2 regions of the Telluria sp. PB2R4 genome follow, and region 2 is predicted to be linked to the other one. Evidence: predicted binding sites of a transcription regulator. Region 2 holds the regulator's gene; the other holds the start of a gene.

Region 1 (7,226 bases), on a different contig from region 2:
GCAGCGCCAGCAGCAGGCCGTCCGGCAGCCGGCTGGCGCTCAGGATCATGGCAGCGCTATGCGTGACGTAGATCAGGCCGCAGCGCCAGGCGAGCGCAATCCGCCCGCGCCAGTGCAGGTAGCCAATGGAACCGAGCAGGACCAGTGCTATCCGTAGTAATGCGGTGGTCGGCGCCTGCTGCGGCGCGATCCAGTAGTCCCATGCGCCGAACAGCACGACGCCGATGCCGAACAAGACGCCGTATGCCGGCAGCATGCCGGTCAGGGCGCGGTCGAGGGCCTGGTCAAATTCGCGCTCGTCTGGAGAATCCAGCTTGCCGAAGCCGCCGGCGGCAGGGCCGCGCCGGCGGCCCTGCCGCCGGCGCCGTGTCGGGGGCGTGGCCGATGCCGCGCGCGCGGCCGCCCCGTCTGCCGGAGCCGGCCCCGGCGTGTGCTCCCCGGCCGCTGCCCGAAGCGGGGGCGGCGTCGCTTTCACTCCCTGCACCGTGGCGCCCGTTCAGGTCGTACCAGGCGGCGGGGATGGCGCCCACGGCTGCGCACCTGTCTCGTCCGCAGATGGCCGAAGCACCATCACCGGCACGGGTGCGTGTGCCAGCACGCCCTGCGTGACGCTGCCCGCCAGCAGGCGGCTCAGTCCGCGGCGGCCGTGCGAGCCCATGATGATGAGATCGCAATGCTGCTGGCGCGCGGTGTCGACGATCGACTCGGCGGCATCCAGCGCATTGCAGGTGACCGGTGTGCAGGGCACATTGGCTTGCCGGGCGAGCGCGGCGACGGCGTCGACATGCTTCTTTGCATGTTCGAGCAAGACGTCTACCTGCAGGCCCGGGTCGTAGGCCATGGCGCCTTCGAGCGACTGGAAGGTCGGCTCGGGAACGGCAACGCCAAGCGCGACGATGGCGCTGCCGCGGGCCTGCGCGAAGTCGATGGCGGCAGCGACGGCCGCATCGGAAATGGTTGAGCCGTCGGTCGGCACGAGGATGCGTCGGTACATGGATTCCCTCCCTAGCGGTGCACCAGCACCGGGATTGCGCTGTGGACGAGGACCTTCTGGGTTTCGCTGCCCAGCAGCAAGCCCTTGACCCCCTTGCGGCCGTGCGAGGCCATGACGATCAGGTCGCACATGTGGTCGCGTGCGGCGTGAATGATGGCGTCGTAGGGTTCGTCGGACACTACCTGCACCGCGGTGCAGGGAACGCCGGCATTGCGGGCGGCGGCGGCCACCTCGTCGAGCATGCGCTGCGCACGCGTCCTGCTCGCCTCGGCATACTGCTCCGGGGTCTGCTCCAGCATCTCGCTGTCGCTGGTGAAAAGGTGGAACGCGGGCGTGGCCGTCATGGCGACCACTTCAGCCCCGATCTCCTTGGCAAAATCGATCCCGGACAGGATCGCGCGCTCGGAGGCGTCCGATCCGTCGGTCGGCAGCAAGATTCGCTTGTACATGGCAGGCTCCAGAAAGTGATGGTCAAGCAGGTTCGACGCTTCCCCGATACAGGATGACCGGGATGGGCGCGTAGGCGAGCACCAGTTGCGGTACCCGGTCGGCGATCAGCCGGTTGACGCCGCACTGTCCATGTGCCGCCATGAAGATGAGGTCGCAATGCAGTTCCAGCGCCACGCGAATGATCTCGTCGTGCTGCGAGGACGGCACCGCAGTCACCACACTGTGCCGCACCCCGGCCTCGTCAGCGAGGCGGGCAACCCAGCCCGCACGCCGGGCCGCCACGCCCAGGGCGCGTTCGCGTGCCGCGTCCGCCTCTTCGGGGCCCGGTGCACGTGCGTGCAGCGAAAGACCCGGCCAGGCCAGGGACAGGGCGACAATCTCGGCGCCGCTGCCGCGCGCGAGGGCGACCGCTGCGGCCGCCGCGCGCTCCGAGAGTGCCGACCCGTCCGTTGGCACGAGGATTTTCCTGATCATGGTGGGCTGGGAAGAGATCATCGATATTCGAGCAGATCGTACTGAGTCTGTTCTTCCCGACCGCGAAAATCTTTGACCCAGATCAAAAACCGACTACACGTAAGATTTCCCGCGCTACCACGGTGCATTGCCCTTGTCGCCGACACCTGCATTCGGTAATCGAAAGACCCCGGCTGCGAATGGCGAGGACGGCCACGGCCGGTGTGGCAAAACGTCAACAAAATAGTAATGGACGAGTTAAAAGACTGTCTATACCATGAATTCAATTGGTCGGACCAATAGCTCCAGTGGTAGGCTCGCAACAAAATTGGACTGATCAGTTTTGTAGTAAAAAAACCAATACACGGAGACATACAATATGACACGTACCCTGCAACGTACCAGCCTTGCGGCCGCAGTCGGCCTGCTCCTGAGTGCCTGTGGCGGCGGCGAAGTCGCCACGCCAACCGGCCAGATGTCAAAGACTTCTTCCCTCGTCGTCTCGTCCTCCTCGAGCACGGGTTGCCCTGCCCTGACCCTGGACGGAATCGACGCCCAGTCCCTCACCGGCGATTCCACCCCGCTCCAGTTGGGCACCTACGGCATCCGGCGGCCGGGCGCGCCGGTGGCCATCGACGGCAAGCATTCGCCATCCAACTACCGCGCCGCCCCGGCGCTGCCGACCTGGCAATTCGCCACCACCGACCCGACGGGCGGCGCCCTGAGCTTCGAATGCGACGTGGCGCCGACCGTCGGCTGGCACGGCTACAAGCGGAGCAGCAGCGGGCACGAGCAGGTGGTGGTCACGGGCGGCCGCAACGCGGCGCCCCAGCACATCTACACCGTGTACAACGGCCAGCAGCTGGTCGCGGCCCTGAACCAGGCCGGCCTGGCGCCCAAGATCATCCGCATCGTCGGCCACATCGACCTGCGCATGAGCGCCAACAACACGGTGTTCAAGGAATACGAAAGCTACAACGACCAGAAGTACGGCGGTTCGATCAGCATCCCGTCGAACACCACGCTGGTCGGCATCAACGACGCCCAGGGCCGTGCCGCACGCATCACCGGCACCACCCTGCTGGTCGGCGGCGAACTCGCGACCGCGCCGGGGCGCGATCCCGAAGCCGACTTCAAGGCCTGGGTCGCGGCCGGCAAGGACGGCGACCTGTACCCCACCTGGACCCGTAACGTCATCATCCGGAACATCGCGCTCGACACGCCGTGGGACGTGAACCCCGAGGATTCAGCCAATGCCTATGCGGACGGCGCGACGATCTCGCGCTCGCAGAACATCTGGATCGACCACCTTACCGTCAGCGACGGCGACACGCCGGACCGGCTGGCCAGCGATACGCGCCACGACGGCGCCCTGGACATCGTGCGCGGCTCCGACTACGTGACCCTGTCGAACAGCAAGTTCTACAAGCACGGCAAGACCACCCTGGTCGGCAACGGCGACAGCGGCCGCGCCTGGAGCGATGCCGGACGGCTGCACGTGACCTTCCACGGCCTGCACTGGCATGGCACCGCCAGCCGCCTGCCGCTGATTCGCTTCGGCCAACTGCACACCTTTAACAACCTGCTCGAAGGCGACACCAGTCCGCTCGACCCGGACATGAAATTCGCTGGCGGCCTGGACGTGCGATACCAGTCGGACGTGCTGTCCGAAAACAACTACTACCTGTTCAAGAACCTGAAGCCGTCTCAGGTCGGCGGCAAGGTCTCCAGCGGCAAGGATGCGCTCAGCTACCGCGCCTCGGGCGAACTGTTCATCAACGACAAGGGCGACGACACCAAGCCCTGGGTCGGCGGTGCGATCGATATCTCGAGCGCCCTGATGTCGGCCACCGGCCTGCCGCGCCTCACCAGGTGGACGCCGCCGTACAACTACACCGTCATGCCCGCCGATCAGGCCTGCGTCTACGTGCAGAACAACGCCGGCGCCGGACGCGTGAACAATCCGGGCACGGGCGCCACTTGTACGGCCGCCAGCAGCACGCCGCCGACCGATCCTACTAACCCAACCAACCCGACCAATCCAACCGATCCGACCGTTCCGACCGATCCGCCGCCGCCGGTGGGCACGCCGGTCTGCACCCGTCTGTTCACCTGCGACAAAGGGGTCGGCGAAACCAAGATGAACGCGGCGGTCACCGCCCCGGTCGGCAGCTCCCTGCTCAATGGCGTGTACACCATTAACGGTGGCGGTAATATTTCGACCTCGACCAGCTACAACTTCTACTTCAAGTACATGCCGCTGACCGGAAATTTCGTCATGACGGCAAGGATGCTGACCCAGGGCGGCAGCGCGAGCGGCGCCCGTGCCGGCCTGCTGGCGACCGAGTCGGTGACCAGCCAGGGCGTCTATGCCTGGACGGCGCGTTACGCCAGTACGGGGGAAATCCGGCGCGCCATCAATGGCGACAACAAGTCGGTCCTGTCCGGCTATTCGACGACCACGCTGCCGGTCTGGGTGCGGATCGAACGTCGCGGCAATGCCCTGTATTCGGCAGCCTCGCGCGACGGCCTGAACTGGACCGAGGCGACCAGCGTCAACGTGACGGCGCCGACGCTGTATGTCGGCATGGCGGTCTCGTCCGGCAGCAATACCCTTGGCCAGAGCGCCAGCTTCAGCAAGCTGAGCGTCGTCGGCGGCGGCCTGAATTAAACAGGAATCGCAACCGCCATGCCGCGGCATGGCGGTCCCCACCGCTTTCCCACCCTATCGATATCGAAGAACAGACAAAATGAAAACTAAACCGATCGCCCTTTTCCTCGCCCTGTGCGCCGGCCTGTCGACCGCTGGCGCCGCGAACATCTCGTATACCGGGGAATTCGCCTACGATAACGAGGTAAAGCTGTTCCAGTTCACCGTCGACACCCTGTCGACGGTCGGTTTGCGCACCTGGTCATATGCCGGCGGCGTCAATGCCGCTGGCGAGACGATTGCCCGGGGCGGCTTCGACCCGATCGTCGCGCTGTTCAACTCGGCCGGCCTGCTGATCGGCGGTGAGGACGATGGCGAGTGCGCCAAGGTCGCCAAAGATTCGGTCACGAAACAATGCTGGGATGTCAATTACGCGGTACAGCTGTCGCCCGGAACTTATACTGCCTCGCTCCAGCAATACAACAACTACAGCAACAGCGAGAACCTGGCCGATGGTTTCTATTACGAGGGAATCGAACACCGCAACTTCCGCGACGGCTTCGTCGACGAACTGCCCAACAAGCGCAATGGCTCCTGGGCGCTCGACATCCTGAACGTGAGCGTGCTGCAGGCTCCGCCGCCGGCCGAGACACCGGAGCCGGCGGCGTTGTTGCTGATGGGTGCAGCGCTGCCCGGTATGCTGGCCGCGCGCCGGCGCAGCCGGAAGGCCCGGGCCGGCAAGTAGCGCGAACGGCGCGGGGCGCCAGCCTAGCCCGCCGCCGCAGGCGCTGCGGGCGTCGCCGGCTTCGCGACCGGGCGTGGCGGCGGCCCCATGCGCTGGTTGGCGTTCTCGATATCGGCGGCGATTAGCCAGCGGCCGTCGACCTTGCGCAGCACCAGCACGAACTTACCGAAGTCGCGCCCCTGCCCGGCTGGACCGTAGGCGCCGACCACATAGGCAAGGTCGCCGGAAGCGCGGTAGTCGAGGGCACGCAAGGTGGTCGGCTGGCCGCCGCCGTGGGCGTAGGCCTGGCGGATATTGTCGTGGCCGCGCGCCGGCGGCTGCCCGCCCGGCAGCGCAAAGCCGTCGGGTGCGAACAGCGCCGCCAGGCCGGCGGCGTCGTTGGCGGCCCAGGCGCGCTCGTACAGACGCAGGACCTGGTCGACCTCGGCGGGAACGGGGACCGACGGCAGGGCTTGAGCGAATGCCGGCACGGCGAGCATGGCGGCAAATAGAGTGGCGGCGAGCGGCTTGCGCATGGGACGGCCTTTGCTGTTCAAGAGAAGATGCCGCCGATTTTAGCGAAGACTTTCATGGATGACTACGAGAATTGGATATGTACTTTGCCACCGACCCTGTCGCATATGCATAAGGCTCAGGGATGGTGTGATCGTTTCAATAACAGGGAAAATAAATTAAAAAATTTCCGCATGGAACTTAATGCCGTTGAGAAACCGGTCGCCCTGTACTTGTGAGCGCAAGTGATGCACTTGCCCACTGAACAGAACGCCCCAGTCAACCAGCCAACGGAAAAGACATCATGCTGAGCCTTCACACCAACAACGCCGCACTGTCCGCACAAAACTCGATCAGCCGCACCCAGAGCTCGCTGTCGACCTCGATGACCCGCCTGTCGACCGGCTACCGCATCAACTCGGCAATGGACGACGCCGCCGGCCTGCAGATCGCATCGCGCCTGAAATCGCAGACCTCGGGCATGGCCGTCGCCATGCGCAACACCCAGAACTCGACCTCGATGCTGCAGACCGCCGAAGGCGCGCTGGACGAAGTCGGCAACATGCTGGTCCGCATGAAGGATCTGGCCACCCAGTCGGCCGATGCCTCGTCGACCGCCAAGGACAAGGAAGCCATGCAGTCGGAATTCGACGCACTGGGCCTGGAACTGAAGAACGTCCTGCAGAACACCACCTTCGGCGGCACCAAGCTGCTGGTGGGCGGCACCATCGCCGGGTCGATGACCTTCCAGATCGGTGCTTCGTCGAGCGAAACCATGGCCGTGAACATGACGACCGACGTCGCGCAGGTCGTGACCGATGTCAGCGCCGCCACCTCGAACTACAACACCACCGCCACCGGCACCGAACTGACCGGCGCTGCCAACGCGACCATCGGCAAGCTCGAAACCGCCCTGGCATCGGTCAACAAGGTCCGTTCGAACCTGGGCGCCGCGGCCAACCGCCTCGAGCACGTGTACAACAACCTGTCGAACATCAGCACCAACAGCAAGGCTGCCACCGGCCTGATCATGGACGTGGACTTCGCGAGCGAAAGCGCGAACATGACCTCGAACCAGATGCTGCTGCAAGCCGGCACCGCGATGCTCAAGCAGTCGAACAGCATGTCCTCGATGGTCATGTCACTGCTGCAGTAATCAAGCTTCCTCAGCTTGAAACGAAGAGCCAGTCCTGCGGGACTGGTTTTTTTTGACGAAAGTGCATCCAAAACCCTTCGTCCCGCGTAGAGCCTGTATCCGCACTGCACCGCCCGTCACCGGCGGCGCAGCGGCGACCGGCAGCAATTTTTTCCACTTCTACGACAGGACGCAACCATGACACCTCATACTTTCGCCAAACTCATCCTTGCTTCGAGCATCACCGCCGCGCTGGCCGGCTGCGGCGGCGGCAGCAACGACCGCGACGACGACATGGCCGCTGCAC
Region 2 (7,226 bases):
GTGGCGCCACCCGGCCTGCGCACGGTGTCGGTCGCGGTGCACCGCCACAGCAGCGTGGCCCTGAGCGAGGCCGAGGCCGACCGGATCCTGGCCGACATGGGCACGATCCTGCAGAACGACGACACCGGGCCGGATGTCGCCACCCCGGTCCGCTTCGTGCGCAACGGCGCGGTACGGCTGCTCCCAAGCAACGTCCCCGGCACGATCCAGACGGCGGCCGACCTGACGGCGCTGCTGAACGCGGGCAGCGGGGTCAAGGTCGTGCAGGCGATCCGCTGGTGCGGCGGCCCCGGCGACAGCATCATCGGCTGCGCCCCGGTCGGCAGCACCATCGTCAACGTGGCGGCGGTGCGCTTCACCGCCAACCAGGAAGGCTTGATCTGGGTGCACGAGTACGGCCACAACTGCGGCCTCGGCCATCGAACCGACGACCTGCGCGCGGTCATGTACCCGTCGGTCGGCACCGACCACGACGTGGTCAACGCCGGGGAGTCGGCGGCCTTCCTGGCCGGCCCGCTCGCCATCACCGGCGAGGTGATGCCCGCCGGCGGCTGCTCCTGCGGCGTGGGCGGCATCCCGCTGCCTGCCGACGTGCGCGACTTCGTCTCCCAGCACTGGGTCGAAGGCGTGCCCGACGAGCTGGCCTCGCAGTACACGGAGAAGGACGCCCGCCTGCTGCTCGACTGGCTGGTGAACGAGCCCGGGAAGCACGAGGAGTTCCTGGTGCAGGTCGTGGCCACCCTCGGCTACATCGGCAGCGCGATCGCGGTCCAGCCGCTGATCGACTTCGTCGAGAAGCCGCTTGCCGGCCGTGCGGTGTTCAATGCCAAGAACACCGCGCTGCTGCGCCTGGGCGACCTGGCCAACCAGTCGGGCAGCCAGGCCGCGCTGGACTTCCTGGCAAAGGTGGCGGGCGACAGGGACGTGGCGCGTGCGCTGGCGGCGCCCCAGGCCCCCGCCGAGGCAGCCATGGCGGCCAACGCCGGCCAGGGCGTGGTGGCGCCAGGCCTCGACACCCTGGCAGCCGAGCTGGCGGTGTCGGCCACCTTCGGCCTGGCGCTGGCCGGCACGGCGCAGTCGCTGCAGGCCGTCGAGGCCCTGAAGGCGGATGGTGACGCGTTCGCGACCGTGAAGGCGGCGGCGCTGGAGGCGGCGCAGATCGCCGCGACCGTGCAGGCCAAGGGCCGGCAGGAGTACTACCGGAAGAAGGCGGAACACCGGCATCACCTGTAACCGCCCTGTGTTGGGTGGACGGCGATGCCGCCCACGCGTTCAGATCGTCCTGGAATGGATGTAGCGTCTATTCACGGGAATATTGAACGCGTGGGCGTACGTAATTCCGGGCATTGCCCGCAATTACCCCGCCCACCCTACTTATCTCTGGGAAATGAACGCCGCGGACCCGGCCTGTGTCTATAATGGCTGCGTCCGCATTTTCTTCTCACGCCATGAACCAACCCATGTCGCTCCCTGGCACAGCGCCGGTCAGCATCCAGGCCCTCAAGACCAGCTGCGGCGCCTGCAGCATGCACCAGCTGTGCCTGCCGATGGGGCTGGAAGACGCCGACATCAACCGCCTCGACCAAATCATCGGACGGCGCCGCCGCCTCGCACGCGACGAGCGCCTGTATGCGATGGGCGAACCCTTCCGCAACCTGTACGCGGTGCGCTTCGGCCATTTCAAGACCTACCAGGTGAACGCCGCCGGCGAAGCCCAGATCACCGGTTTCCAGATGGCCGGCGAACTGCTGGGCATGGACGCGATCAGCGGCACCCACCACTGCGACGCCGTGGCGCTCGAGGACAGCGAAGTCTGCGAGATTCCGTTCTCGCGCCTGGAAGAGCTGTTCGGCCAGGTCCCGGCCCTGCTGCGCCACTTCCACCGCATCATGAGCCAGGAAATCACGCGCGAACAGAACGTAATGCTTCTGCTCGGCAATATGCGGGCGGAGCAGCGTTTCGCCGTCTTCCTGGTGAACCTGTCGGCGCGCTACGCGGCGCGCGGCTACTCGCCGAACAGCTTCCAGCTGCGCATGTCGCGCGAGGACATCGGCAACTACCTCGGACTCACCATCGAAAGCATCAGCCGCCTGCTGTCGCGCTTCAAGAAACAGGGCTGGCTGCAGGTCGACAAGCGCGAAGTCACCCTGCTCGACCCGGTCAAGCTCAAGGCGCTGGCTGCCGGCACCGACGTTTGCAGCCCGATGGGCTGAACCTGGGGCGTCGCCAGGACGGCTCGTCGCGCTCCGTGCCGCCGTCCTGGCGTCGGGACTGCTGCGGGCGGACGTATTTTCCGGCGCCGGCGCCCACCGTGCGTGCTCAGATCTCGATCACCAGCTCCGGACGGAAGGCCTCCTGCTCGCCCTTGCTCAGGTAACCGAGCGGATTGGCCACCACGCGGCAGGACCAGGGCCGGCCCGCTTCGACGCCGCTGGTGATGTAGTCGTTCGCGCAGTGCAGGTGGCCGTGGATCCACAGGTCGGCCTGGGGAAACAGCGCGTCGAGCGCATTGCAGAAGCCCGCCGTGCCGGGGGTCAGGCCATAGCGCGGGTCGGCGCTGAGCAGGCTGGGGGCGAAGTGGGTCACCACCACCGTGCGGCCCTCGAAAGGCGCCGCCAGCGCGCCGCGCAGCCACGCCTGGCAGTCCAGCGACATCGCGCGGATGCCCTCGGCCAGCACCTTTTCGCCGTTCTTCAGGGTCGTGTTCTTCGACAGGTAGTAGTTGGCCGCGCGGAAGGCCTTGTCGCGGCGCTGCAGCTGCTTGGTCAGGTCCTGCTCCTGCAGCGCCAGCGCGTCGAAATCGCTCCACAGGGTAGTGCCGATGAAGCGCACCGCTCCGATCATCAAGGTCTCGCGGTCCAGCCATTCGATGCCGAGGCGTGCGCAGGTGGCGCGCAGGCGCGCGTAGGCCTCCTCGAATTCGAGGCCGTCGAATTCGTGGTTGCCGGGGATGTAGAGCACCCGCGCTTGCGAAGCGCCGGGCCGCAGCGGAGAGGACCTCGGCGAAAAACGCCCGAGGCCGAAATCGGTATCCGTCAGGCGCGAGCCGGACTGGTAGGAACCGATGTCGCCCGCCAGGATGATCACGTCGGTATCGGCGCGGATCTGCGGAATGAAGCCCGCGTAACGTTCGAGATGGAGGTCGGAGAAAAGCTGGATGCGCATGGTCGGCGCAGTATAGCGGCTTTTTCGCCGCGCCCTGCGCCGGCGACTGCAGCGGCCGTCAGAAGCTGATGCGCACGTACGGCGCGCTCTGCTTCGCCTCGCCGTGGTAGACCGCTTCGATATTATTCCCGTCCGGGTCGAGCACGAAGGCGCCGTAATAGCCCGGGTGGTAGGCGCGCTCGCCCGGCCGGCCGTTGTCCCTGCCGCCGGCGGCCAGCGCCGCAAAGTAGAAGGCATTGACCATCTTGCGGTCGCGTGCCTGGAAGGCCAGGTGGTGGCGTCCCGTCAGCACGCCTTGCGCGGCTTGGCTGGCGCGGCTGGAGACGAACAGTTCGTCGGCCCAGAAGTAATCGTCGCCGGCGCCGCCGAGCGGAATGCCCAGCGCCTCGAACACGGCGCCGTAGAACCTGCGGGAGGCAGGCAGGTCGCGCACCACCAATTGAATGTGGTCGATGAGCCGCCCGCGGTAGATTTCTTGTGTTTCCATGCTGTGCTCCTGTGGAAGAAGGTCATGAAATACAGCTGCGCGCGAGCAGTGTAGGAGCAAATGCGCCCCCGGGCAACCGGCGCGGCGGCATCGCGATGCAAATCGATGCCGCCGTCCTGAGGCTCAGGCCTGCTTCAGCTTCGCGATCCAGCCATCCACCAGCTCGCCCAGCACGTCGAGCGGCACCGAGCCCGCGCCCAGCACCAGGTCGTGGAAGCCGGCGAGCGAGAACTTGTCCCCCAATTCCTTCCTGGCCTTCTCGCGCAGCTCGATCATCCGCAGCATGCCGATCATGTAGGCGTTGGCCTGGCCCGGCCAGGCGACGTAGCGCTCGACTTCCTGCGCGCCGATGCCGTAGTCGATCGCCTGCTGGCGGGTCCAGCCTTTCGAATGCAGGCCGGTATCGACCACCAGGCGGCGGGCACGGAACAGTTCCGAACCGAGTGCCCCCAGCAGGCCGGGCACGTCGCCCTCGTACCAGCCCTGCTCCACCGCCAGGCGCTCGGTGTACAGCGCCCAGCCTTCGGAGTGGGCGCTGCCGCCGCTGAAGATGCGCTGGCTGCGGTATTTCGGAATGCCGGTCAGCTCCTGCTGGATCGCCAGCTGGAAGTGGTGGCCCGGCACCGCCTCGTGGTAAGCGAGGCTGCGCATGCGGATCATGTCGAAGCTCGGGCCGCGCAGCGGCACCCAGAAGATCCCCGGGCGGGTGCCGTCCGGCGCCGGCAGCGAATAGTGCGCGGCGGCCGAGGGTTCGGTCAGCGGCGGCTCGCGGCGCACTTCGACCGGGGCGCGCGGCTTCAGGTTGAACAGCGGCGCGCTCCTGCGCTCGGCGTCCTTCACCATCTCGACGTAGCTGGCGATGATCGCCGGGCGCGGGTCGCCCTCGCCTTTCGGCTGGAAGCGCGCATCGAGCTGCTTCATGCGGGCTTCGATACCGCCCTCGGCAAGGCCCAGCGATGCTAGGAGCCGGTCCATCTCGCCTTCGATGCGCGCGACTTCGCGCAGGCCGATCTCGTGGATCTCGTTCGGGGTGAGCTTGGTGCTGGTGAAGTTCTCGACCGCGCGCGCATAGGCCGCGCTGCCGTTCGGCAGGCGCGAGATGCCGGCCACGTCGCCGGTGCGCGGGTGGATGTCGGCCATGAAGGCCTGCACCCGCTGGTAGGCCGGCTTGATGCGCTCCTCGACGATGCGGGCGGCGCGCGCCAGCGCGGCCTTGCGCGCGTCCGGCGTGAGGCCTGCCATCTTCTCGGTGCGCTGGGCCAGCGAGGTGACCAGCACGTTCTCGCTCGGCGCCGGCTTGAGGAAGCTGTCGACCTGGAATTGGGCGCGCTCGAGGATGAAGCGCGGCGGAATCAGGGAGCGCGATGCGGCATCGCGGGCGCGCGCCAGCGCTTCGTCCATGCGGGTGCCGACCTGCTCCAGGCGCGCCAGGTAGCTGTCGACATCCGCCGGATTGCGCAGCGGGTGGGTGGTGGTCATGAAATTGACCAGGCCGACCTGCACACCACTGAACTGCGAGAAGATGAAGGAATGGTCCTCGAACGGCTCGTTGGCGACCGCGTTCTGCAGCGTCCAGCGCATGACGGCGGCCGAGGTACGCTGGCCCTGGTCGAGCGGGCCGGCCATCCACTTGTCCAGGCGCGCCAGGCCGCTGCGGGCCAGGGCCTGCACCTTCTGGCGGTGGGCCTTCGTCAGCGGGGTCAGCTCGCGGTCCAGTTTCGCCTGTTCCGCGCCGCTGAAGTACTGGGTCGACGTCGCGCCCTGCGGATTCGCGCGGACCCAGTCCTCGGCGAACTTCTCGGCCCAGGTATCGAAGGCCTTGTTCGGCTTGGCGGCGGCGGCTTGCGCCACAGGTGCCGCCTGCGCCGCAGCCGGCAGGGTCGCCACGACAATGGCGGCGGGGATGAACAGGGCGCCGATGGTGGCGCGCAGGCTGCGCTGGCGGAAGGATGGCATCGTGGTCTCGTTTCCTCGTTATATGTACAGGGTGGCGGCGCCGGGCGCCGTGTTTTCCGCGGAGGAATCTAACATGGAAAAGGTCTAACCAACAATGCACGTTCAGTATGTACAGACACGTGATTGGCCCGATGTTAGACTGGGCCGCCGCTCATCTGGATGAGTTCGATTGCGACGAGCGGCCGCCGGCCGGTGCCGAAATAATATTTCAACGCAAACAATAAAATGAAATTTTCTTTCATCTCGTCCAGCCTGCTGGCCGCCTCCCTGTTGACTGCCCCGATCGCTCACGCCGAACAATTCAAGGTGCTGGTGTTCACCAAGACCGCAGGCTGGCACCACGACGCCGTGCATGCGGGCGTGAGCGCCGTGCAGGAACTCGGCAAACTGCACGACTTCGACGTGTTCTGGACCGCCGATCCCAATCGCGTGATGAACGATGCCGAACTCGCGAAATACCAGGCCGTGGTCTTCCTGCTGACCACCGGCGACGTGCTGGACGACAAGCAGCAGGCCGCCTTCGAGCGCTACATCCGCAAGGGCGGCGGCTTCGTGGGCGTGCACAGCGCCTCCGATACGGAGTACGACTGGCCGTGGTACACGAAGATGGTGGGCCACATGTTCCGCACCCACCCGGCGGTGCAGACCGCCGTGCTGCAGGTCCGCGAGCGCAACTTTCCCGGCATGGAACGCTTCGCGCCGCGCACCCTGTTCACCGACGAATGGTACGAGTTCGGCCCGGCCACTTCCGGCAAGCTGACTTACCTGCTGAGCGTCGACGAGTCGACCTATCGCCCCGAAACCAAACAGGGCAAGGGCATGGGCGCCTTCCACCCCATCAGCTGGTACCAGCCCTACGAGGGCGGCCGCGCCTTCTACACGGCGCTGGGGCATATCGCCGCGACCTACCGCGACCCGCTCTTCCTGCACCACCTGTACGGCGGCATCTACTGGGCCGCGACCGGACGCGGTTTCAAGGCTGACTGAGGTCCCGCCTAGATCAAGGGGCGGCGGCGGCGGCTGCCTGCACCTGCCTCTATCAGGCATGTCGACGGTCGGCGTGGTGGCGGGCTACCGCGCGGCCGCGGGCTACGGCTCCTTTTAAATTCAGCTTCCGGTGTAAGGCGTGAAGTCGATCCCGGTTTCCTTCACGCCGACCAGCGCCGCGACGTTCTCCGCGCTCTCGCTGAAGCCGACCAGCACCTCGGCCACCGTCGCCCGCTTGCTGTCCAGGACATCGACCCAGAACTGGCTCTGCGCGTCCGGAGCCCGATTCAGCACGTTCTCGTAGAACTTCGCGACGATCCCGGCATTCGTCGGATTCGCCCCATACAGCTCCCTGAACTCGCTCGATGCGACGAAGGCCGCGGCGATGTCGCCCAGGCTCACGCCGATGTCGAGGCGGTTCATCCAGAAGCCCTGGCCGGTCTTGTCCGGCGCGCGGTCGAAGGCGGCCTGGTACAGGCGGTAGGCCTGGCCCGCATGGCCCGCATAGTCGAGCGCGACGCCATCGCCGCCGTTTGCGAAATGCACGCGCTCGACGTTCGTCAGCAGAATCGGATCGCCGGCGAAGATGATGTCCGCCACCGCCCACTGGCCGGAAAGCTCGCGCGTCTGC

What was found. The regulator FNR, encoded in region 2, switches genes on or off when oxygen is low (the NO sensors DNR and NnrR bind a similar motif). The targets are predictions, from matches to a motif close to TTGATNNNNATCAA.
Region 1: a site for FNR is predicted at 1,991-2,004, ahead of AC56LU_RS02610 (universal stress protein). Genes of this name have one in related genera too.

The regions. Positions count from the first base shown of each region.
Region 1 is NZ_JCASIC010000001.1:604,092-611,317, forward strand. Features, by position in the region: gene AC56LU_RS02595 (GGDEF domain-containing protein) at 1-475, opposite strand, end outside; gene AC56LU_RS02600 (universal stress protein) at 497-994, opposite strand; gene AC56LU_RS02605 (universal stress protein) at 1,006-1,443, opposite strand; gene AC56LU_RS02610 (universal stress protein) at 1,466-1,939, opposite strand; gene AC56LU_RS02615 (pectate lyase family protein) at 2,277-4,568, shown strand; gene AC56LU_RS02620 (DVUA0089 family protein) at 4,648-5,292, shown strand; gene AC56LU_RS02625 (YybH family protein) at 5,316-5,807, opposite strand; gene AC56LU_RS02630 (flagellin N-terminal helical domain-containing protein) at 6,089-6,940, shown strand; gene AC56LU_RS02635 (DUF4394 domain-containing protein) at 7,118-7,226, shown strand, end outside.
Region 2 is NZ_JCASIC010000011.1:189,937-197,162, reverse strand. Features, by position in the region: gene AC56LU_RS18295 (hypothetical protein) at 1-1,233, shown strand, start outside; gene fnr (fumarate/nitrate reduction transcriptional regulator Fnr) at 1,461-2,213, shown strand; gene AC56LU_RS18285 (metallophosphoesterase) at 2,320-3,165, opposite strand; gene AC56LU_RS18280 (VOC family protein) at 3,224-3,652, opposite strand; gene AC56LU_RS18275 (DUF885 domain-containing protein) at 3,776-5,608, opposite strand; gene AC56LU_RS18270 (ThuA domain-containing protein) at 5,834-6,595, shown strand; gene AC56LU_RS18265 (DUF4214 domain-containing protein) at 6,716-7,226, opposite strand, start outside.